DNA from 2 places in the Thioalkalivibrio sulfidiphilus HL-EbGr7 genome. Region 1 is predicted to be linked to the other one. Evidence: predicted binding sites of a transcription regulator. Region 1 holds the regulator's gene; the other holds the start of a gene.

Evidence for each region. The regulator sigma-54, encoded in region 1, starts transcription at its own class of promoters, with help from an activator protein. The targets are predictions, from matches to a motif close to TGGCANGNTNCNTGCTT.
Region 2: the regulator sigma-54 is predicted to act here: its motif matches at 5,318-5,334, upstream of glnA (glutamate--ammonia ligase).

The regions. Positions count from the first base shown of each region.
Region 1 covers NC_011901.1:773,233-785,067, forward strand. The annotation lists gene pepN (aminopeptidase N) at 1-1,554, shown strand, start outside; gene TGR7_RS16730 (TIGR02444 family protein) at 1,613-2,158, opposite strand; gene TGR7_RS03540 (hypothetical protein) at 2,218-2,436, opposite strand; gene TGR7_RS03545 (hypothetical protein) at 2,511-2,738, opposite strand; gene TGR7_RS03550 (formylglycine-generating enzyme family protein) at 2,903-3,799, shown strand; gene TGR7_RS03555 (GGDEF domain-containing protein) at 3,827-4,939, shown strand; gene TGR7_RS03560 (HPr family phosphocarrier protein) at 5,116-5,385, opposite strand; gene TGR7_RS03565 (PTS sugar transporter subunit IIA) at 5,385-5,780, opposite strand; gene rapZ (RNase adapter RapZ) at 5,809-6,669, opposite strand; gene hprK (HPr(Ser) kinase/phosphatase) at 6,666-7,613, opposite strand; gene TGR7_RS03580 (PTS sugar transporter subunit IIA) at 7,610-8,086, opposite strand; gene hpf (ribosome hibernation-promoting factor, HPF/YfiA family) at 8,096-8,419, opposite strand; gene TGR7_RS03590 (RNA polymerase factor sigma-54) at 8,460-9,986, opposite strand; gene lptB (LPS export ABC transporter ATP-binding protein) at 10,179-10,904, opposite strand; gene lptA (lipopolysaccharide transport periplasmic protein LptA) at 10,901-11,443, opposite strand; gene lptC (LPS export ABC transporter periplasmic protein LptC) at 11,415-11,835, opposite strand, start outside.
Region 2 covers NC_011901.1:3,403,888-3,415,722, forward strand. The annotation lists gene glyS (glycine--tRNA ligase subunit beta) at 1-2,058, opposite strand, end outside; gene glyQ (glycine--tRNA ligase subunit alpha) at 2,268-3,188, opposite strand; gene TGR7_RS16340 (hypothetical protein) at 3,343-3,912, shown strand; gene TGR7_RS16345 (cation diffusion facilitator family transporter) at 4,018-5,190, shown strand; gene glnA (glutamate--ammonia ligase) at 5,435-6,844, shown strand; gene TGR7_RS16355 (DUF4124 domain-containing protein) at 6,992-7,516, shown strand; gene glnL (nitrogen regulation protein NR(II)) at 7,759-8,826, shown strand; gene glnG (nitrogen regulation protein NR(I)) at 8,819-10,234, shown strand; gene TGR7_RS16370 (LamG domain-containing protein) at 10,434-11,835, opposite strand, start outside.

The DNA.
Region 1 (11,835 bases):
CATCCGGTGCGGCCCCAGTCCTACATGGAGATCAACAATTTCTACACCATGACGGTCTACGAGAAGGGCGCCGAAGTGGTGCGCATGATCCAGACCCTGCTGGGCCGGGAGGGCTTTCGCCGGGGCATGGACCTGTACTTCGAGCGCCACGACGGCCAGGCGGTGACCACCGATGACTTCGTGCGCGCCATGGAGGACGCCACCGCCCGGGACCTCTCCCAGTTCCGCCGCTGGTACGACCAGGCCGGTACGCCGGTGATCGAGGCGGCCGGGGACTACGACGCCGCCAATCACCGCTATCGGCTCACCCTGCGCCAGTCCACCCCGGCCACCCCCGGGCAGCCGGACAAACTGCCCCTGCACATCCCCCTGGCCATGGCCGTGCTGGACAGCCAGGGGCGCGAGATCCCCCTGCGCCTGGAGGGCGAGGCGAAGACGGCTGGCGGGCAGTCCGGGGAAAGGGTCCTGGAGCTGACCGCGCCGGATCACGTGTTCGTGTTCGAGAATGTGCCCGAGGCGCCGGTGCCCTCGCTGCTGCGCAACTTCTCCGCGCCGGTGAAGCTGCGCTTTGCGTACACCGACGAGCAGCTGGCCTTCCTCATGGCCCACGACGGTGACGACTTCAACCGCTGGGAGGCGGGCCAGCAGTATGCAGTGCGCATCCTCCTGGGCCTGGTCAGGGAAATCCAGGCCGGGCGTGCCCTTGAGGCGGACGAACGTTTCGTGGCCTCCGCGGCCAGGGTGCTGCGGGACCCGGATCTGGATCCTGCCCTGGTGGCCGAGGCCCTGAGCCTGCCCGGGGAGAGCTACCTGGCGGAACAGATGGACGCCGTGGACGTGGATGCCATTCACGAAGCCCGAAACTTTCTGCGTCGCAGTCTCGGGGAACAACTGGCCGACGGCTGGCGGGCCATCTACGACCGGTACCGGGACACCGATCCCGCGGACCTGGGCGCCGGTGCCATGGGACGCCGCCGCCTGGCCGGCCTGGCCCTGGGCTACCTGGTGGCTGCGGGACGCAGCGAGGGCCGGGCCCTGGCCTATGCCCGCTTCCGGGAGGCCCGCAATATGACCGAATCCATGGCCGCCCTGCGCGCCCTCATGGACTGCCCCTGCGAGGAGCGCGAGGCGGCCCTGGGCGCCTTCGAGACACGCTGGAAGGAGGAGCCCCTGGTGCTGGACAAGTGGTTCAGTCTGCAGGCGGCCTCCAGCCTGCCCGGTGCCCTTGACCGGGTGAAGCGGCTCATGGACCACCCGGGCTTCAATCTGCGCAATCCCAACCGGGTGCGGGCCCTGATCGGCGCCTTTGCCAGCGCCAACCCGGTGCATTTCCATGCCCTGGATGGATCGGGCTATGACTACCTGGCCGAACAGGTGCTGGCCCTGGATTCGCTCAACCCCCAGGTGGCCGCCCGGCTGGTCAAGGCATTGAGCCGATTCAAACGCTACGACAATGCCCGCCAGAAACGCATGAAGCAGGCGCTCAAGCGCATCGTTGAGACCCACGGCCTGTCCCGGGATGTTTACGAAATCGCCAGTCGCAGCCTGGAGTAAGTAACAGTCCACATGAGCGCCAAAGCCCGGGGCCATGCAGGCCGCGCGCTGCGGTGTTTCAGGAACCCGGGGGTGTCCCGCCCATGGCCTTGTCCCACGCGCCGATGCCCAGGTGGCGGTCCCCGGGACTGACCTTGAGCAGTGCCAGATAGGTATCCAGTGCCTGGTGTGCCAGAGTCGTAGCCTGGGCCGCACCCTGGGTCTGCCTGACGGCGTCAGGCAGCAGCCGGGCCATATATTCCAGTTGAACCCGCTCCGCGGCCAGCTCCGCGGTGAGTATCGCCCCGCGCAGCCGGGCGGCCCGACTGTGCGCCGGGCTCATGGGTTTGAGACGACCCCGCAGTGCACGCAGGGGCATGACAGCACCCTTGCGCCAGGGCTCCAGGGACTGGCGCAGGTCGTCCAGTGCAGGGATGTCGGGGATGGGGCCGCCACGGGCTGCCTGCCAGCACAGAGCGAGTACCAGGGGGATGTCTGCATCGTAGCGGGTCTGCCAGTCCAGGCAGATCTCCCGGATGCCGGGTCGGGCATAGGTCGCGCAGGCAAAGTCCCACAGGCCCGGGATGGCGTGGGGGGGGTCTGGGCTGACGCGTGGCTTGGCCATGGCGCCAGTATAGGGCAGGGGGCGGGAGACCGCGGGTGCCTGCCTCCCGGGGCAAGGGCTCAGTGTCGGTCAAGATCCGTCGGCGGCATGTATTCGTAGCGGATATGCCCGGCCTGCGCCGAGGGTTCCACACCCGCGGCGCGCAGCATTTCCTCCAGTTCCCGCCCCAGGTCGCCCAGTTCCGAGCGGTAGGCGATGAGCCCGTCCAGCAGGTCCCGGGCCTTGGCCAGGCGCGTGCTGATCACCACCTGGTCCCTGTCTTGCCGTTCAATGTGCATGTGCCTGCCTCCTCGCTGCTACCCGGGTTGTTAGCTTGGGCGGGCTTGCCCCGTCCCGGTGGCCGACGCAGCCTTCAGCCCCCCGATGAAGGGGCCTTCGGGGCATGCTGATCGAAGGCATGGGGTGGTTGGCGGAAATGGTTGCGGGAACCGTACCAGGCCTGTTCCAGCAGGCTGGAGAGCTCCAGGCAACCCGTGCGCATGCCGCTGGCCCGGGCATTGATGAGCCGGGCCAGGCGTAAGCCTTCCTCCACATCAAAGCTTAGACTCAGGTGTTCGTCATCCCGTCGTTCCACCTTCATGGGTCACCTCCGTGACATGGGGTGTTCAGTTATCTTGTAGTCCAGGGGTCGGGGGATGACCAGTGAAGCCACCGGGAGACAGGCATTTTTCCACACAGGGACTTGAACCGCCGGCCCCGATGAGCTGTTATGGAGACCTGCGGTTTTCATCGAGGCCAGGTTCCATGTCCCTTGACCCCTCTGCCCGTTACGGAGCAGGCCAGTTTCCCTGCGTCAACGAGCTGGATCACCAGGCCCTGGAGGCACTCCAGGCCGAGGCTGCCCGCAGCGCCGGCGTGGCGACGGGTTTTTCCGACCCCCTGCGCAGTGGCGGTCATGGACCGGCCCTGCAGGTCATCCCGGCGGGCCAGTTCCTCATGGGGTCCAGTCCCCGGGAGTTCGGCCATCAGTCCGCAGAAGCCCCCCAGCGTTATGTGACCCTGACCCGTGCCTACGCCCTGGGCCGCTATGCGGTGACTGCCGAGGAGTTCGCCCGTTTTCAGCAGGCCAGCGGCTGGCGTCCCCGGCGGGATCTGATCTGGGCGCGGGGCCGCTATCCCGTGATCAACATCCGACCGGCCGATGCCCGCGCCTACCTCCAATGGCTGAGCCAGGAGACTGGCCAGCGGTACCGCCTGCCCACGGAGGCCCAGTGGGAGCACGCCGCCCGGGCCGGCAGTGTCAGCCCGTTTGCCTTTGGTGACAGCGTCTCCTGCCGGGAGGTGCACTTCAATGCCCTGTTTCCCTACCAGGAACAACGGGACAAGCGCCGCTGGTATCTGCCCCGTTGCATACCGATGCCCTGGGCGGTGGAGGTGGGCAGCCTGCCGGCCAATCGGTGGGGGCTGCACGAGATGCATGGCAACGTGCAGGAGATGACTGCTACGCCATGGCAGGAAAATCATGGCAGGATGGATGCCTGGGGCGAGGTACCCGGTGATGGGGACAACCCGCGCATCGCGGTGCGCGGTGGTTCCTGGTTCGATCCGGCCGTGGCGGCCCGCAGCGCCGCACGTCGTATGCGTCTGCTGGATGAACTGGATACCAATCTGGGTTTTCGGGTGTTGCGGGAACTGGACTGAGCGGCCAGGCCGCATGGGGAGGGTGGCTTGACGCTGGATCTGCAAAATGAAAATCGCGAGCTGCGCCGGCAGCTGCGTGAATTGCTGAGCGAGGCGCGGGAGAACGAGCGCAAGCTGGACCGTTTCCAGGCCCTGGAACTCAGATTGGTGGCCGCCACCGGTCTGGCGGAGATCATCAGTCTGTTGTCCAGTGCCCTGCCGCGCGCCTCGCGTCTCGATCACATGGGGCTCCTGCTCAGTGATATCAGCGGCGAGATCGGCCTGGAACTGGCCGAGGCGGGCATCATCCCGGTGCCCGGGCAGCTGGAACTCAACCCCCCCGTGCGTCTGCCCACGGGGGTCTACCTGGGCCCCTATGAGCCGCAACGCCATGGCCGCTACTGTGCCGGGCGCACGGACCTTGGCAGTATCGCCATGCTGCCCCTGCGCCGCAGTGCCGACATGCAGTCCGAGCCCCTGGGCACCCTGGTGTTCGGCAGCCGGGATCCGGGGCGCTACGGCCTGGGGGTAGACAGCTTCTTTCTGGAGCGCATGGCGGCCATCACGGCGGTGTGTATCGAGAATGCCCTGAACCTGCGCCGCTTGCGTGAACTGGGTCTGACCGACCCGCTCACGGGCCTGCGCAACCGGCGTTACTTCGACGAGCAGTTGCCCATGGAATGTCAGCGGGCCCGGCGTGAGCAGGGGCCGTTGGCCTGCCTTTTTGTGGACATCGATCGATTCAAGTCCATCAATGATGTCCATGGCCATCCCGCCGGTGACCAGGCCATCCGCGAGGTGGCCCAGCGCATTTCAGCCCATGTGCGTCCCTTTGACCTGCTGGCGCGCTACGGCGGCGAAGAGTTCGTGATCCTGCTCTCCCGACTGGATGCGGCGGCTACCCGGGAGGTGGCCGAGCGGGTGCGTCAGGCGGTGGCCCAGCGGCCGGTAAGTCTGGCGGACGGACCGGAGCTGGAGCTGAGCGTGTCCCTGGGCGGTGCAGTGTGTGCCCGCTGGGATTCACGGGATGAGCCCGAACAGACCGGGCGGCGGCTCATGGAGGCTGCGGATCTGGCCTTGCTGGAGGCCAAGCAGTCGGGACGCAACCGGGTGGTCATGGCCGCAGCACGCACCGGACTGTTCGGACGTATCGGGGGATAGTCGGCCTGGCTCGGGTTAGTGATTAGGCCGTCGCGAGTGGATCGGTCGGGGAGGGTGGCGCAACATCTTGGCCACTTGCCACTTGCCACTTGCCACTTGCCACTTGCCACTTGCCACTTGCCACTTGCCACTTGCCACTTGCCACTTGCCACTTGCCACTTGCCACTGCTTCTCAACTACTCCGCTTCTCCGAAGCGCGAGGCGATCAGCTCGGTGAGTGCATGCACGGCATCCTCGGCGTCCTCGCCGTCAGCGAACAGGCGTACCGTTGAACCCCGGCTGGCGGCCAGCATCATGACACCCATAATGCTCTTGCCGTTGACCCGCCGGGTGCCTTTCTCCAACTCGATCTCGGCGCCGAATTGACTGGCCAGGCTGACGAACTTGGCGGCCGCCCGGGCGTGCATGCCCAAGCGGTTGATGATGGTGACCTCGCGCTCGATCATCAGCACTGGGTCTCGCACAGGACGATACCGTCGTGTCCGCCGCTGATGGCCTTGTTCACCAGTTCATGCAAACGCAGGTTGGGGTAGTTCAGCACCCGTACCAGCATGGGCAGGTTGAGCCCGGCGATCACCTGGGTCTTGGGCAGCTCCAGCAGGCGTGCGGCGATGTTGCTGGGGGTGGAGCCGTACATGTCCGTGAGCACCAGCACGCCCTCGCCCTGGTGAAGCTGGCCGTGATAGTCCCGGGCCCGGGCCAGCAGCTCATCGGGGTCGCCCGCTTGGGAGACCGCGAGGGATTTCACCTCCATGGGCAGCTTGCCGAGCATGGAGCGCGCGGTGCTGATCAGATCCTCTCCGATGCGGTTGTGGGTGATGATAAGCAAACCTACGGTCATGGGATGATCGATCCGTTATGTGCGGATTTCAGGACAGTTCCCGGTGGCGTGTGCTGACGTTCAGGCCTCGGGTTTGACGGAAGTGCGCGGCCAGGCGTTCGGCCAGATAGACGGAGCGGTGCTGGCCCCCGGTACAACCCAGTGACACGGTCATGTAACTGCGATGCTCCGCTTCAAAACAGGGTATCCAGCGTTCCAGGAAATCCCGCAGGCTGTCGAACATCTCCTGTACCACCGCGTGTTCATCGAGATAGGCCCCCACGTCCGGATCTCGCCCGGTCAGGGACCGCAGTCGCGGTTCCCAGTAGGGATTGGGGAGACAGCGTACATCGAAGACGAAATCAGAGTCCACAGGCGAGCCGTGTTTGAATCCGAATGACTGGAACAGCAGGGACAGGGCGTCGCCGCCGGCCTGCTCCACCCGGTCGCGGATCAGGTGGGTGAGCTGGTGGACGTTGGTGCGGGTAGTGTCCAGGGTGAGGTCGGCGCGTACGGCGATGCGGGCCAGCAGGCTGCGTTCCAGGCGCAGGGCCTCCACCAGGGGCATGCCCTTGCGGGCCAGGGGGTGCTTGCGCCGGGTCTCGCTGAAACGGCGCAGCAGGATGTCTTCGTCGGCGCGCAGGAACAGGATTTGCGCCTCCACACCCTGGGCCCGGATCTCCGCCATGATGTCGTCAAAGTGATCCAGCTCCTCCAGGCCGCTGCGCACGTCCACACCCACGGCGGCCAGCTCGTAGAGGGGCATGCGCGGGGCCATGAGCTGGCGAACGAAGGCGGACAGCAGGCCCAGATGCAGATTGTCCACGCAGTAATAGCCTGCGTCTTCCAGGGCGTTGAGTGCCACGGATTTTCCCGAACCGGACAGACCGCTGACGATGATCAGTTTCATGTCTCGCTGTCTCCCATGGCGCGACGCTGGCGCTCGGACAGGTCGTCGCCTGCATAGTAACCCTTGGTGCGCAGCAGATGATTGCGCACCGCGGCTTCCACCATCACGGCCAGGTTGCGCCCCGGCGCCACGGGCAGACTGATGACCGGGATCTCCAGACCCAGGATGGTGCGACTCTGGCGGCCACCGTGCAGCCGGTCCAACTCCTGCTCCTCGCCATTGCCCAGATCGAACAGGCGGATGATGAGTTTCAGGTACTTGCTGTCCTTGATGGCGCTGTCCCCGTACATGGAGCGAATGTTGAGTACCCCCAGGCCACGCACCTCAAGAAAATCCTGCAGCACCGCCGGGCAGGCGCCGCGCAGGGTGTCCGGGGTGATGCGGGCGAATTCAGGGGCATCGTCGGCCACCAGCCGGTGGCCGCGGGTGATCAGTTCCAGGGCCAGTTCGCTCTTGCCCACGCTGCTGTTGCCGGTGAGCAGCAGTCCGATGCCCAGTACCTCCAGGAACACGCCATGGACCGTGATGGTTTCGGCCAGTTTGTTACTGAAGAAGTAGCGCAGGATGTTGATCAGCTCGTGCCCCGGCAGGGGCGTGCGCAGCAGGGCCACGTTACGGGTCTCGGCCTGGGCCTGCAGGGCGAGGGGTGGCTCCAGGGCGTCGGTGACGATGATCATGGCGGCGTGGCCGTCGGTGATCTGTTCCACCAGGTCACGCTGGGAATTCTTGCGCAGCCCCAGGAGATAGTGCATCTCCTCGTTGCCGAGCACCTGGATCTGGTTGGGGTGGATCAGGTTGAGATGTCCCACCAGGGAGGGGGCGGCGTCGGCGCTGGGGTGGCGGGACAGCCGGCGTTCGCTGCCGCGCAGGCCGGCCACCCACTGCAGGCCCAGGCGTTCGTCCATGGCCTCGACCAGAGAGCGAACGCTGAGCCAGTCGCTCATGGGGTGGCGCCGTCTCCGTTGCCGTCCCAATGGCGAACCTGGTCGAGCAGGGTCTCGCCGTCATCGGCCGAGCGCAGGCTCGCCAGGGTGGAGGGGTCTGCGAACATGCGCGCCAGGGTGGCCAGGATCTCCAGGTGCTCGTCGGTGGACTCCTGGGGCACCAGCAGCGCGAACAGCAGGTCCACGGGCTCCCGGTCGGGAGCGTCGTAGTCCACGCCCCGCTCCAGCTTGATGAGTGCGGCCACGGCGTTTTTCACTCCCGCCACGCGACCGTGGGGGATGGCCACTCCATGGCCCAGACCGGTGCTGCCCAGACGTTCACGGGAGATCAGACTTTCGAAGATCTCGCCGCTGCTCAGATCCGGCTGGCTGGTTGAGAGCATCTCGCTCAGGGTTTCCAGCACGCGCTTCTTGCTGCTGATTTCCCCGGTACGGGAGACCCGTTCCGGCGCGAGGAGTTGACCGATATTCATGGGATGAGCTTACTCGCTGTGGTTGCGGTGTGAGCCTTCTGCGCGGTGGTGATCCTTGAGCTTTTCCTTGTGCTTGACCACCTGGCGGTCGAGCTTGTCCACCAGGGCGTCGATGGCGGCATACATGTCCTGATCGGTTGCGTCGGCGAACAGGTTGTTGCCGCTCACCAGCATGGTGGCCTCTGCCTTCTGCTGCAGCTTCTCTACGGTAAGGATCACGTGCACGTCGATGACATTGTCGAAGTGCCGCTCCAGGCGATCGAACTTTTCGTTCACATAGTCGCGCAGGGCAGGGGTGAGATCCACGTGGTGGCCGGTGAGATTGATTTGCATGGAAGACTCCTTTCGTTAAGTGAATATGTTCAGTGGACGTTCAGATGAGCCGCTTGCGCTCGTTGGAAGGTGGTATGGACATGGCCTCACGGTACTTGGCCACGGTGCGCCGCGCCACATGGATGCCCCGGTCCACCAGGATCGAGGCGATCTTGCTGTCACTCATGGGCTTGCCCTGGGGCTCCTCGGCGATGAGCTTCTTGATCATGGCGCGGATCGCCGTGGCGGAGCACTCGCCACCGTCGGCGGTGCCCACGTGGCTTGAAAAGAAATATTTGAATTCGAAAATGCCCCGGGGGGTGTGCATGAATTTCTGCGTGGTCACCCGGGAGATGGTGGACTCATGCATGTCCAGTTGCTCGGCAATATCGCGCAGCACCAGGGGTTTCATGGCCTCTTCGCCCTGTTCCAGGAAGGCGCGCTGCTGTTCGACGATGGCGATGGCCACCCGCAGCAGGGTCTCGTTGCGGCTTTGCAGGCTCTTGATGAACCAGCGTGCCTCCTGCAGCTGGTTGCGCATGTAGACATTATCCTGGCTGGTGTCGGCGCGGCGCACGAAACTGGCGTAGAGCGGATTGACCCGCAGCCGCGGTGCGATGTCCGGGTTCAGCTCCACCTGCCAGCGACCTTCATGCTTGCGCACGAACACATCGGGGACGATGTACTCGGGGTTGATGTTGCTCACCAGGCTGCCAGGGCGTGGATTGAGCCCCTGGATCAGGCCGATGATCTCCTGCAGGTCTGCCTCGCTGACATGCAGGCTGCGCAGCAACTGCTTGTAGTCCCGGGCGCCCAGGCAATCCAGGTGGGAGCGCACCAGCTCCCGGGCCTTGTCCAGCCAGGGGGTGTCGGCGGGCATCTGCTGGAGCTGGATGAGCAGGCATTCGGACAGATCCCGCGCGCCACTGCCCACCGGGTCGAGCTGCTGCACCAGGTGCAGTACCGCCTCGATCTCCTCCAGGGGCAGGTCGATCTCCAGGTCGTTGGACAGGCTGGCCTGGATGGCCTCCAGGGATTCGCTGAGATAGCCGTCCTCGTTGATGGCGTCCACCAGGGTCATGGCGATGACCCGGTCCTCCGGGCTCATGGGGGTGAGATTGAGCTGCCACATGAGATGTTCATGGAGGGACTCGCCGGCGCCACTCTGGTTCTCGAACATGTCCCGGCCGTCGTATTCCGGCATACCGCCGGTGGCGCCCGGCGGGGCTACGTCGTAGATCTCATCCCAGTTGCTGTCCACGGGCAGTTCGTCGGGGATGTCCTCGCCGCGGGCGCGGTCGTCGGCATCTTCCGGGGTGTTGGTGGTTTCGTTGCGATTGTTCTCGGCCTGATTGGTGACCGAGTCGTTGCCGGTCCCCAGGTCCACGGCATCCGCCTCGGCGGATTCACCCTCCCCCTCTGCCTCACCGGCCTCCAGGGCCTCCAGCATCGGATTGGTCTCCAGGGTTTCCTGGATCTGGGTCTGGAGTTCCAGCGTGGAGAGCTGCAACAGGCGGATGGCCTGCTGCAGCTGGGGCGTCATGGTGAGGCTCTGGCCGAGACGCAGCTGGACGGAAGGTTTAAGCATGATTCAGTGTTTGAATGTGGCTGGCAGCCGAAAGGGCGCAGATTCTAAAGCATCCGGCGTGTGTGTGGCAGGTCCGGGCCCGATGGCGGCCCTTGCTGGCGGGAGCGTTGTCATGGCCCGGCGGTTCATAGGCCGATTATAGGGTAGGCCGGGTTAAATTTGGCACGGGATGTGCGAGATGATGTCCCAGGCTTACAGTCGGAAATGCTCGCCGAGATACACCTTGCGCACCATTTCGTCGGCCAGCAGGTGATCGGGCGGGCCTTCGCTGATGATACGCCCTTCGCTGAGGATATAGGCGCGGTCGCAGATGCCCAGGGTCTCGCGCACGTTGTGATCGGTGATGAGTACGCCGATGCCCCGGTCCTTGAGGTGGGTGATGATGCGCTGGATCTCGATCACTGAAATGGGATCCACGCCGGCGAAGGGTTCATCCAGCAGGATGAAGGCCGGCTCCGTGGCCAGTGCCCGTGCGATCTCCACCCGGCGCCGCTCACCACCGGACAGGCTGATGCCCAGATTGTCGCGGATATGGGTGATCTGCAGTTCTTCCAGGAGGGATTCCAGGTGTTGCTGGCGCTCGGTGGCCGAGAGGTCTCTGCGGGTCTCCAGCACGGCGAGGATGTTGTCTGCGGCGGAGAGCTTGCGGAATACCGAGGCTTCCTGGGGCAGGTAGCCCACGCCCATGCGTGCCCGGGCGTGCATGGGAAAGGCGGTGATGTCCCGTTCGTTGAGCAGGATCTGGCCCTCGTCGGCGGGCACCAGGCCGACGATCATGTAGAAACAGGTGGTCTTGCCGGCGCCGTTGGGCCCCAGCAGGCCCACCACCTCGCCGCTGTCCACATGGACCGAGACGCCGTTGACCGGGGTGCGGCCGCGGTAGCGCTTGATCAGGTCCTGGGCGCTCAGACGACTCACTGGCTCGAACCGCTGCCGCCGCCACGGGTGTTTTCGGCCGGGGTCAGGATGACCTCCACGCGACCGCTGTCGCCGGAGGCTGCGTCCAGTGTCTCCCGGTCCATGTCATAGACAATCCGTGCGCCACGAAACTCGTCCTGTGCCTGCCAGATGCGGGCATCGCGGGTCAGCACCATGCGACGTTCAGCGGCCAGGTATTCCATGTGCCGCGCCTCGGCGCGCACCTCGCGGCCGTCCTCGGTGAGGGTGCGCAGCCTGGCCAGGTTGCCTTCGGCCTCCATGCGCTGCAGCACACGGCTCGGTGAGTGCACGGTGAGCGTGTCCGCGTGGATCACCAGGTCCCCCTGGGTGACTTCCACGTTGCCCCGGTAGACGCTGACGCCTCGCTGGTCGTCCAGTTCGGCGCTGTCGGACTGGATGCGGATGGGCAGATCCCGTTCAGAGGCCGAGGCCAGGGCCGTGATCAGGGCGAGCATCAGGCCTGCGAACAGGGTGGCGACCAGCGGGCGTTTAAGGGAAATACGTGGCATCTGCATCATGCAGCAACTCCAGGATGCTGGTTTGTAGATCGGCGCGCAGGCCGGTGCCGTCCACCTGATACTGGGGGCTGCGCACCTGCACCGGGGCCTCGGATTCGGCCCGCTGGGGCTCGGGCCAGACGGTCACGTCCCGGGTGTGAATGTCCACGGTGGCGTGGGCGGGGCCTTCGGGGCGGGACATGTGCACGGCCCCGTACAAACGCACCTCTTCACCATCAGGAGAAACCCAGGCCTGCTCCGCGTTCAGGGTCCAGTCGGGGGCGTCGGGCTGGTTCATCACCATGACCGGTGTCTCCACCAGGCTGGATCCGTCCAGCTGATACTGCTCCATGCGTTCACCGCGAATGCTGTGACGGGGCAGGCCGTCGGCGCCGGTGACCGTGAGGGTGAAC
Region 2 (11,835 bases), 830 kb from region 1:
GTCCGCCACTTCCAGGAACAGCCCGCTCAGACTGTTGAGCAGGGCCAGGCGGTTGTCGCGCACGGCGGCGTCATCGGCCATCACCATCACGCCGTCGAAGAAGCGGTCCACCGGCTCACGCAGGGCGGCCAGCGCCGCCAGGCCCTCGGTGTAGCGACCCTCGGTGAACAGGGGCAGTGCCGTGCCGCGCAGGGCCTCGAGGCGGTCGAACAGGGCACGCTCCGCGTCCTCGCTGAAGCGCGCGGGATCGATCTGCTCAGGCAGCGCGCCCTCGACCTTCTTGAGGATGTTGTGGATGCGCTTGTGGGCGGCGGCGAGGCTCTGCGCCTCGGGCAGGCTGCGGAAGTGATCCACGCCCCGCACCCGGCGGTCGAAGTCCAGGGGGCGCAGCGGGCGGCAGGCAAGCACCGCCTCGAACACGTCCACGCCGATACCGCGGTCCGTGTAGTAGGCGCGCAGGCGTTCCATCATGTAGTCGAACACGGACGCCACGGCACCGGCGGCATTCACGTCCGTGCCCTGGTAACCCTCGGCGGCAGCGCGGATCAGGGCCAGCAGGTCCAGGTCCAGCTCGCGCTCGATGAGGATGCGCAGTACGCCCAGGGCGGCACGGCGCAGGCCGTAGGGGTCCTTGGCGCCGGTGGGCTTCTGACCGATGGCGAAGATGCCCACCAGGGTGTCGAGCCGGTCCGCCAGGGCCAGGGCCTTGCCCACCCCGGTCTCGGGGAGGTTGTCGCCCGCGTGCCGGGGCCAGTACTGCTCTTCCAGGGCCTGGGCCACGTCAGCCGGTTCGCCGCCGTGCTCGGCGTAGTAGCGGCCCATGGTGCCCTGCAACTCGGTGAACTCGAACACCATGTGGGTCTGCAGGTCGCACTTGGAGAGCATGGCGGCGCGCAGGGCCTCGCCATGATCCACGTTGAGCAGACCGGCCAGGTGCTTCGTGAGCGCCGCCACCCGTTCGGTCTTTTCAAACAGGGTGCCCAGCTTGCGCTGGAAGACCACGTGCTTGAGGGCCTCCAGGTGACTGTCCAGGGGCTTCTTGCGGTCCTGGTTCCAGAAGAACTCGGCGTCGGAGAAGCGCGGCCGGATGACCCGCTCGTTGCCCTCGCGCACCCGCTCCGGCTCCCGGGACTCGATGTTGCTCACGGTGATGAAGTGGGGCATGAGGCGCCCCACCTGGTCCACCACCGGGAAGTATTTCTGGTTGTCCTGCATGGTGGTGATGAGCGCCTCCTGGGGCACATCCAGGAAGCGGGTCTCGAAATGACCGGCGATGGCGCTGGGCCACTCCACCAGGGCCGTGACCTCGTCCAGCAGGTCCGGCTCGATGAGCGCGCGGCCGCCGAGTTTCTGAGCGGCGTCTTCCACCTGGCCCAGGATGGCCTCCCGGCGCGCCTCGAAATCGGCCATCACCCGGCCCTCGGTCTGGAGCAGGGGGGCATAGGCGGCCGGCTCGGCGATGAACAGGGTGTCCGGGTGATGGAAGCGATGACCGCGGGTCTCGCGGCCGGCCTTCACGCCCAGGATCTCGGCCTCCACCACGGCATCGCCCAGCAGCAGCACCACCCAGTGCACCGGGCGCACGAACTCGGCGTCGGAATCCCCCCAGCGCATGCGCTTGGGGATGGGCAGGGCGGCCAGGGCACGCTCAACGATCGACGGGATCAGCGCCGCCGCTGCCTTGCCCGGCTCCACGTGGCGATGCACCAGCCAGGCGCCCTTGTCGGTCTCCAGGCGCTCCAGGTCCTCCGGTTTCACGCCGCAGGAGGCGGCGAAACCCTGGGCGGCCTTGGTGGGATTGCCGTTGTCGTCAAAGGCGGCGGCGAGCGCCGGCCCCCGGCGTTCCATGGACTGATCCGGCTGGCGCGCGGCCACGTCCCGGCACAGCAGCGCCAGGCGCCGCGGCGCGGCAAAGGCCTGCACCTTCGAGGCCCCGATCCCCGCCTCCGCAAGACCCGCCGCCACGGATTCGGCAAAGGCATCCCGCAGGCCCTTGAGCGCCTTGGGCGGCAGCTCTTCGGTGCCGATTTCGATCAGGAGGTCGTGTGTCTGGGTCATGGGCCTGGTGTCTGGTTTGTGCTGTTGTCGTTAACTGCCGCCGCAGAGGCGCGGAGACGCAGAGATGACGAAAGGATCGGACAGGATTTACATGATTGACAGGATTAGAACTGCAGGCACCGAAGCCGTGAATCAAAAATCATGTTCATCATGTTAATCCTGTCAAATTGGTTTTCCTCCGCGCCTCCGCGCCTCTGCTGCAAAGGTTCTCAACCCTTGGCGCCCAGCATCGGGAAACCGAGGGCCTCGCGGGCGTTGTAATAGGCCTCGGCCACGGCGCGGGCCAGTTCGCGCACGCGCAGGATGTAGCCCTGGCGTTCGGTCACGGAGATGGCGCGGCGGGCGTCCAGGAGGTTGAAGGTGTGGGAGGCCTTGAGCATCTGCTCGTAGGCGGGCAACGGCAGGCCGGCCTCGATGAGGCGCTTGCTCTCACCCTCGCAGGTCTCGAACCAGGCGAACAGGGCCTCCACGTTGGCGTGTTCGAAGTTGTAGGCGGACTGCTCCACCTCGTTCTGGTGGTAGACGTCGCCGTAGCTCACCCGGCCCTGGGGGCCCTCGGTCCAGGTCAGGTCGTAGACGCTCTCCACGCCCTGCAGGTACATGGCCAGACGCTCCAGCCCGTAGGTGATCTCGCCGGACACCGGCCGGCAGTCGAGCCCGCCCACCTGCTGGAAGTAGGTGAACTGGGTGACCTCCATGCCGTTGAGCCACACCTCCCAGCCCAGGCCCCAGGCGCCCAGCGTGGGGGATTCCCAGTTGTCCTCCACGAAGCGGATGTCGTGCACCAGGGGGTCGATGCCGATGGCCTTGAGCGAGCCCAGGTACAGTTCCTGGATCTCGGCGGGCGAGGGCTTGAGGATCACCTGGAACTGGTAGTAGTGCTGCAGGCGGTTGGGGTTCTCGCCGTAGCGCCCGTCGGTGGGCCGGCGCGAGGGCTGCACATAGGCGGCCCGCCAGGGCTCCGGGCCGATGGCACGCAGGAAGGTGGCGGAATGGAAGGTGCCTGCGCCCATCTCCATGTCATAGGGCTGCAGGACCACGCAGCCGCGCTCCGCCCAGTATTGCTGCAGGGTCAGGATGAGCTCCTGGAAGCTCAGGCCGTGGTGCTTCGGGGATCGCTGTCGGGACATGGGGAAAACCGGCTGGCGTGGTTGCGCAAAGGGCTGGAGTATACCGTCCGGGCCGTCTCACAGACCAGCCGTCTGCCCGGGCGTTGAACCTGGCCCGCTTGATGCTAAGTAATCAGTGAGGACTTCTTTTGCATCACCGCAACGGGAGGATCACATGCCCGAACTCATCATGGAGCCCACCCCCGCCGCCCAGTGGCAGCGCCTCGTGCAGGAGGCCGCCGGTCAGGTACACCAGGAACTGGACGAGACCCTGGAGAGCTACCTGGTGCTGCTCATGATCCGCTTCACCGAAAACCCCGAGACCGGACACCGCATCATGGCCCTGGACTACCTGCGCGGACTGCGTGCCGCGCCCCGGGCCCAGGCAGTGGCCCTGCGGGACGTGGGCGATCACTGCCTGCTGTTCTCCGGGCTGTTCAGCCAGCGGGCCCGGCGCCGTCGGGTGAGCGTGGGTTACTTCGTGGACATCGGCCGCTCCGCCTACCAGCAGGTGGCCGACCGTCAGCCGGGCGGCTCCCTGAGCGACCTGTTCGGCGCCCTGGCCCATGGCTTCCTGGGCCTGTCCGATGTACTGCGCGCCATGCGCGAACTGGGCGGCGCCCCGGGCCTTTCCGCCCTGGAGGCCCTGGAGTTGTGGCAGGACCATGGCAGCCGCCAGGCCCGCCAGGTGCTGGAAGGCATCACCGACGCCACCCCCCTGCGCGGCCCCGAGACACTCATGTAGGAGGCCCGACCCCGGGCCGAATGGGGTGGTTCGGCCCGGGGTCGGGCCTCCTGCAGACGCCTTGCCACTAGCCACTTGCCACTTCCATCCATCACACTTTGATGGATGAACGACACCTCCGAACTCCTGCCCGGCAAATCCCGCGAGCGCACCATGCGCCGGGTGACGCTGACTGCGGCGTTCATCAATCTCATGCTCTCGGCGGCACAGATCGTCGGCGGTGTGTTCACCCAGTCCCAGGCCCTTATTGCCGACGGCATGCACACCCTCTCGGACCTGATGAGCGACGGCGTGGTGCTGTTGGCCGGGCGCCAGGCCAACGTGGCGCCGGACAGTGAACACCCCTACGGACACGCACGCATCGAGACCCTGGCCACCGTGGTGGTGGGCCTGCTGCTGTTGGGCGTGGGGATCGGCATCGGGGTCGATGCCGGGCAGCGCCTGTTCGAACCGGAACGCCTGCTCAGTCCCGAACCCCTGGCCCTGGGCTTCGCGGTGCTGGCCATCGTGTTCAAGGAGGGGCTCTACCAGTACACCATCCGGGTCGCCCGGCGCATCCGCTCCAACCTGCTCAAGGCCAACGCCTGGCATCACCGCTCAGACGTGGTTTCCTCCATCGTGGTGCTGGTGGGCGTGGGCGGCACCCTGGCCGGCCTGCCCTACCTGGATGCCGTGGCCGCGGTGCTGGTGGCGGCGCTCATCGCCCACATGGGCGGGAAACTGATCTGGGACAGCGCCCGAGAGCTGATCGATACGGGCCTGGCCGAGGAGCGGGTCGAGCACATCCGTCAGACCATCCTCGCGGTGGAAGGGGTGAAGAACCTGCACATGCTGCGCACCCGGCGCATGGCCGGCACGGCACTGGCCGACGTTCACATCCAGGTGCCTTCCCGGGTGAGCATCTCCGAGGGTCACCAGATCAGCGAGCGCGTGCGCCTGGCGGTGACCGATGCCTTCGAGGAGGTCACCGACGTGACCGTGCACATCGACCCCGAGGACGACGAGCACAACCCGCCAGCCCTGGACCTGCCCACGCGCACTCACCTGCTGTCCCGGCTCCAGGGGCAGTGGGCGGAGATCTCCGAAACCCGCCAACTGGAGAATGTGGTGCTACATTATCTGGGCGGCCAGGTGCACCTGGAGTTGTATCTGCCCCAAAGTGTGGCGCCGGACGTCGAGGCTGCCTCAAACCTGTCCGCCCGCCTGCGAGAGGCCAGCAAGCAGCTTGCGGAAGTGGGCGAAGTGGTGGTCTATTTCCGGGGCAATGGGCCGCGATAGACCGCCGCCCAGCCTAATGCACTATAATGGAACGATTCCCCGACATTGCGCACCATGATGGTGCGGTTTTGTTTCCGCATCGATCCCTGACCCCCCTGCAGCCCTTGTTGCGCCGCCATTGGGCGGATGGCATGGATCATGCTTCATAACAGGGCAGACGGTTCGCCAGGGCACCGATGAAGCACCTGACGCACCGGTAACAACCATTTTTGACCACGTTTACTTACTCCCCGGAGGAGCAGGCATGTCCCCAGCAGATGTGATGAAGATGATCAAGGAAAACGGCGTCAAGTTCGTCGACTTCCGTTTCACCGATACTCGCGGCAAGGAGCAGCACGTTTCCGTGCCTTCCCACACCATTGAAGAGGACGTCTTCGAGAGCGGCAAGATGTTCGACGGCTCCTCCATCGCCGGCTGGAAGGGCATCAACGAGTCCGACATGATCCTCATGCCCGACGCCGCCAGCGCCGTCATGGACCCCTTCTTCGACGAGCCCACCCTGATCATCCGCTGCGGCGTCATCGAACCCGCCACCATGCAGGGCTATGACCGCTGCCCCCGTTCCCTGGCCCAGCGCGCAGAGGCCTACCTGGCCAGCACCGGCATCGCCGACGGCGCCCTGTTCGGCCCCGAGAACGAGTTCTTCGTGTTCGACGACGTGAAGTGGGGCAACGAGATCTCCGGCTCCTTCTTCCGCGTGGACTCCGACGAGGCCTCCTGGAACTCCGAGAAGGTGTTCGAGGGCGGCAACATCGGTCACCGTCCCACCGTCAAGGGTGGCTACTTCCCCGTGCCCCCGGTGGACAGCCTGCAGGATCTGCGTTCCGCCATGTGCCTGGCCTTGGAAGAGATGGGTCTGACCACCGAGGTGCACCACCACGAGGTGGCCACCGCCGGCCAGTGCGAGATCGGCGTCGGCGCCGCCAGCCTGACCCGCAAGGCCGACGAGGTGCAGATCCTCAAGTACGTGGTGCAGAACGTGGCCCACAACTATGGCAAGACCGCCACCTTCATGCCCAAGCCCCTGGTGGGCGACAACGGCAGCGGCATGCACGTGCACATGTCCCTGTCCAAGGGCGGCGTGAACCTGTTCAGCGGTGACCAGTACGGCGGCCTGTCCGAGACCGCCCTGTACTACATCGGCGGCATCATCAAGCACGCCCGCGCGCTGAACGCCTTCACCAACGCCTCCACCAACAGCTACAAGCGTCTGGTGCCCGGTTTCGAGGCCCCGGTGATGCTGGCCTACTCCGCCCGCAACCGTTCCGCCTCCATCCGCATCCCGTTCGTGATGAGCCCCAAGGCCCGCCGAATCGAGGTGCGCTTCCCGGATTCCACCGCCAACCCCTACCTGGCCTTCTCGGCCATGATGATGGCTGGCCTGGACGGCATCCAGAACAAGATCCACCCCGGCGAGGCCATGGACAAGAACCTGTACGATCTGCCCCCCGAAGAGGAGAAGCAGATCCCGCAGGTGTGCCACGCCCTGGATCAGGCCCTCAACGCCCTGGACAAGGACCGCGACTTCCTCAAGGCCGGCGGCGTGTTCAGCGACGACATGATCGATGCCTACATCGCCCTGAAGATGGAAGAAGTGACCCGCCTGCGCATGACCACCCACCCGGTGGAGTACGATCTGTACTACAGCCTCTAAAAAGGCTGCAGGCCCCAAAAAAGAAGGCCCCGCATTGCGGGGCCTTCTTTTTTTGGGGCAAAGGCAAGAGGCAAGTAAAGGCATTGTTCCTCTTGTCTCTTGCCTCTTGTATCTTGTATCTGGTCCACCACACGCTAGGCTCTAACCATGCGCCTCACATTCATACCCCTGCTGCTCCTCGCCCTCACGGCTTCCGCTCATGCCGACGTCTACCGCTGGACCGATGCCGAGGGCAACGTGGTGTTCGGCGACAACCCGCCCGAAGGGGTCCAGGCGGAACGCATCCAGCTGCGTCAGCCCATGACCACCCCAGCCATGCCCCAGGCCCGGGAGATCCTGGAACGGGGGCGCGAGACCCGTGACGAGACCCCGGCCACGCCCTACGAGCGCCTGCGCATCGCCAGCCCCGGCGATGACGAACCGGTACGCGCCAACGACGGCAACTTCACCATCTCGGTGGAGATCCACCCGGAACTGCGCACCCAGTCGGGACACCGCCTGCGCCTGATCATGGACGGCAGCCCGGTGGGCACCAGCGACCGACCCCACTTCGAGATGCGCAACGTCGACCGCGGCACCCACCGGATCCGGGTCCAGGTCCTGGACCGTGAGGAGCGGGTGATCCAGGAATCCGACAGCATCCAGTTCCACCTGCTGCGCCACCACATCTGACCCCGCCGGGCCAGCGGCCCGACACCCCACCTCGGCAACCACATTCCAGGGCGCACGCACCGATTTGGTGCAATAATGCATTCAGCCCTGTGATCAGGCACCGTCCTGGCGCCTGACCGTACCCGCCACCTGCTGGCCGGACCCCCTGAAAACGCCGGTCTGCCGCGCCATGCCCCAGGGCTGTGCAGTGATCGCCGGTTTCTGCACCAGGCTGGTTTGCTTTTTGCATGGTGGTCATACGTATGCCCAAGTCACAGACACCCTACCCCTACCTGATGGAAAACCTGACCACCGCCGTGCTGGTCCTGGATGCCCAACTGCATCTCAGCTACATGAACCCGGCGGCGGAAATGCTGTTCGAGATCAGCCTGGGCAGGGTGCGGGGCCAGCCCATGGATGCCCTGGTGCGCGAGGACACCCAGCTGCGCACCAGCCTGGAGCATTCCCTGCGCACCGGGCACCCGTTCACCGAGCGCGAGCACGTGCTGCACCCGGTGCACGGCCACCAGGCCACCGTGGACATGACCGTCACGCCGCTCACCGAGACCCACCAGCCCCGCCAGCTGCTGGTGGAACTGGTGCAGATCGACCGCCAGCTGCGCATCTCCCGGGAGGAGAGCCTGCTCAGCCAGCACGCCGCCACCCGCGCCCTGGTACGCGGCCTGGCCCACGAGATCAAGAACCCGCTGGGCGGCCTGCGCGGGGCTGCCCAGCTGCTGGAGCGGGAACTGCCGGACAAGGGGCTGCACGAGTACACGCGCATCATCATCGGCGAGGCGGATCGGTTGCAGGCCCTGGTGGACCGCATGCTCGGCCCCAACAACATCCCCCGCAAGAAGCTGCTCAACGTCCACGAGGTGCTGGAACACGTACGCAGCCTGCTCTCGGTGGAGGCCCCGGAAGGCGTGCACATCGACTCCGACTACGACCCGAGTATCCCCGAGCTCCTCGCCGACCGCGACCTGCTCATCCAGGCGGTGCTCAACATCGCCCGCAACGCCCTGCAGGCGGTGGGCGAGTCCGGGCGCATCGTGCTGCGCACCCGGGTGCTGCGCCAGTACACCGTGGGCCAGGTGCGCCACAAGCTGGTGGCCCGCATCCAGATCATCGACAACGGCCCGGGCATCCCCGAGGAGATGCGCGAGCGCATCTTCTACCCCATGGTGTCCGGCCGCGACGGCGGCACCGGCCTCGGCCTGTCCATCGCCCAATCCCTCATCAACCAGCACGGCGGGCTGATCGAATGCAGCTCACAGCCGGGCAAGACCGTCTTTTCGCTATTGATTCCGCTGGAGACCACGGATGAATAATCACGAACACGTCTGGGTCATCGACGACGACCGATCCATTCGCTGGGTCCTGGAACGGGCCCTGGACAAGGCGGGCATCGAGGTCACCTCCTTCGAGACCGCCGGTGCCGCCCTCGATGCCCTGGAGAAGGACACCCCCGACGCGGTGGTGACCGACATCCGCATGCCCGGCATGGACGGCCTGGAACTGCTCGACCGCCTGCACCGGGATCACCCGCAGCTTCCGGTGATCATCATGACCGCCCACTCGGACCTGGAGAGCGCCGTCTCCGCCTACCAGGGGGGCGCCTTCGAGTACCTGCCCAAGCCCTTCGACGTGGACGACGCCGTGGCCCTGGTGCACCGGGCCTGCCAGCTGCACCGGGAGCGGGCCCAGCCGGAGGCCGGACAAAGCGACCATGGCACCGAGATCATCGGCGAGGCGCCGGCCATGCAGGAGGTGTTCCGCGCCATCGGCCGGCTGTCACGCTCCAACATCACCGTGCTGATCAATGGCGAATCCGGTACCGGCAAGGAACTGGTGGCACGGGCCCTGCACCGACACAGCCCGCGGGCGAACATGCCCTTCATCGCCCTGAACACCGCCGCCATCCCCAAGGACCTGCTGGAATCGGAACTCTTCGGCCACGAAAAGGGCGCCTTCACCGGCGCCCAGGCATCGCGCCGCGGCCGCTTCGAGCAGGCCGACAGCGGCACCCTGTTCCTGGACGAGATCGGCGACATGCCCGCGGAGCTGCAGACCCGCCTGCTGCGCGTACTGGCCGACGGCGAGTTCTACCGGGTGGGCGGCCATACCCCCATCCGGGTGGACGTGCGCATCATCGCCGCCACCCACCAGAACCTGGAACAGCGGGTGCGCGAGGGCCTGTTCCGCGAGGACCTGTTCCACCGCCTCAACGTGATCCGCATCCACGTGCCCTCCCTGCGCGAACGCCGCGAGGACATCCCGCTGCTGCTCAACTATTTCCTGGGCCAGGCGGCCAAGGAACTGAACGTGGAGCGCAAGGTGCTGCTGCCCGAGGTGCGCGATTACCTCTCGAGTCTTGACTGGCCCGGCAACGTGCGCCAGCTGGAGAACACCTGCCGTTGGCTCACGGTCATGGCCTCCGGTCGCGAGGTGCACCTGGACGACCTGCCGCCGGAGTTTCGCGACCAGCCCGAGACCACCACCGCCGTGGGCTGGGAACAGGCCCTGGCCCAGTGGGCCGACCAGGCCCTCGCCCGTGGCGAACACGCCCTGCTGGAACAGGCCATGCCCGCGTTCGAGCGCATCATGATCCGCGCCGCCCTGAAGCGCACCGGCGGCCGTCGCCAGGACGCCGCCAAGCTGCTGGGCTGGGGCCGCAACACCCTGACGCGCAAGATCAACGAACTGGGTATGGAAGAAGGCAAGGACGAGGATTCATAGGGCGGGCCATGCCCGCCGCAGAGAAACCCTGAATCTCTGCACGCTCAGGGTGAGGGATGAGGCGTCAGGCCTCAGTCGGGAGTGTCGTGGGCCCGAATTCAAAGCCATTACCGTAGGTCGGCCTTCAGGCCGACAGCGAAGGCTTCGGTGGGCAGCGGCGTCGGCCTGAAGGCCGACCTACCTGCACTCTCCCCACGTTTCAAGGCAGCTCGCGGATGTAGATCTGCCGTTCGTTGCCACCGAACACACCGAAGGTGGCACGCCCCTCGGGGCCGCGCTGGTTGCCGTCGCCATCCCAGTCGAACTGCAGCCAGGGCAAGTCGGCGCCGCTGCTTACCGATAGATCCGGCCGCAGGTCCACGTAACCGGTATTTCCGGCACCCGGCGCTGTCAGGTTCACGTCCAGCCGCCCCGCCACGGCAGGGCTGCTGAGTACCGTGGCGGTGCTGGTGCCGCCGGAAAGCTGGATGTCCGGATTGAGGTGACCGGCATCCAGCGCCGTGCAGCTGTCATCCAGATTGATGCGAAACCCGCCGTCTCGGAAATAACTCGTATACATGGGCACGGTCAGGGGCAACAGCTCCGGCCCATGGGCGTTGCCCATCTCCAGTCGTCCCCAGCGCTGTTCGTCCTCGTCGGCCGGGAAGTCCACGTCGAATCGGAACGGGTTGTCCCCATACACCACTCCGTCCCCATCCTCCACAGTGAACGATATTTGCACCTGACCGTTGACCGGATCCACCGGCGTACCGTTTCGTTCGTAGGTGAACTCACCCGCGAAGCCCACCACCACCTCGCCCTGGCAGCCGCCCGATGCACAATCGATGGCGTCATGACTGGCATCGATCACAAAGCTCACCCCCACCGGTAGCGGTTCGGGCTGACCGGCATGGGCGTAGTCCGGCGCGATATCCGTCAGGCGCCACCAGGCACCGTCGTAGTTGCGGGTGGTCACACCATGGCGATTACGCGCCGTGATACGTATCTCCGGTGCGGTGGCATAACCAAACCACTGCGACATGTAGGTGAAACCTCCGCCGCAGGCGGCCTCGAATTCGGGACTGTTGTCCAGAACAACCTGGAAATCATAGGGCGTGAAGCGCCCCAGGTTGTCGCTCAGGCCCCCATTCACATCTACCCCGTGGTAGGTTCCCGGCAACGGCGATGCGCTGACGCGAAACACACCCACCTCCGAGATCTCCTGGTCCGGGATCTCGGCCACACCTGCATCGGCCGCGGTCAGACTGACACTGCCCACAGCAAGCACGCCACCCACGCCCGGCAGCGGGGCCAGCGGCTCCGAAGTGAGCGGGATGTTGTTCAGCCGGAAATTGGGTGTCACTCGTGCCGCCCGGTTCATGCACAGATCACCGCCATCGTCGTCCCGCCATGCAACTGCCGAGACACGCAGCGGAAACTGCTCACCCGCACGACGGAAGACACTGCAGGACGGTGATGCCGGATCACAATCGGCGTTCGCGGCAGGCGTGTCCACACACAGGCCTGCCGGACGGACCACGAACTGGCCACTGCCGGTCATCACCAGGCCGGCTTCTTCCTCCTGTCCGTCGAACCGCGCATGCAGCGTGAGCAGGCCGGCA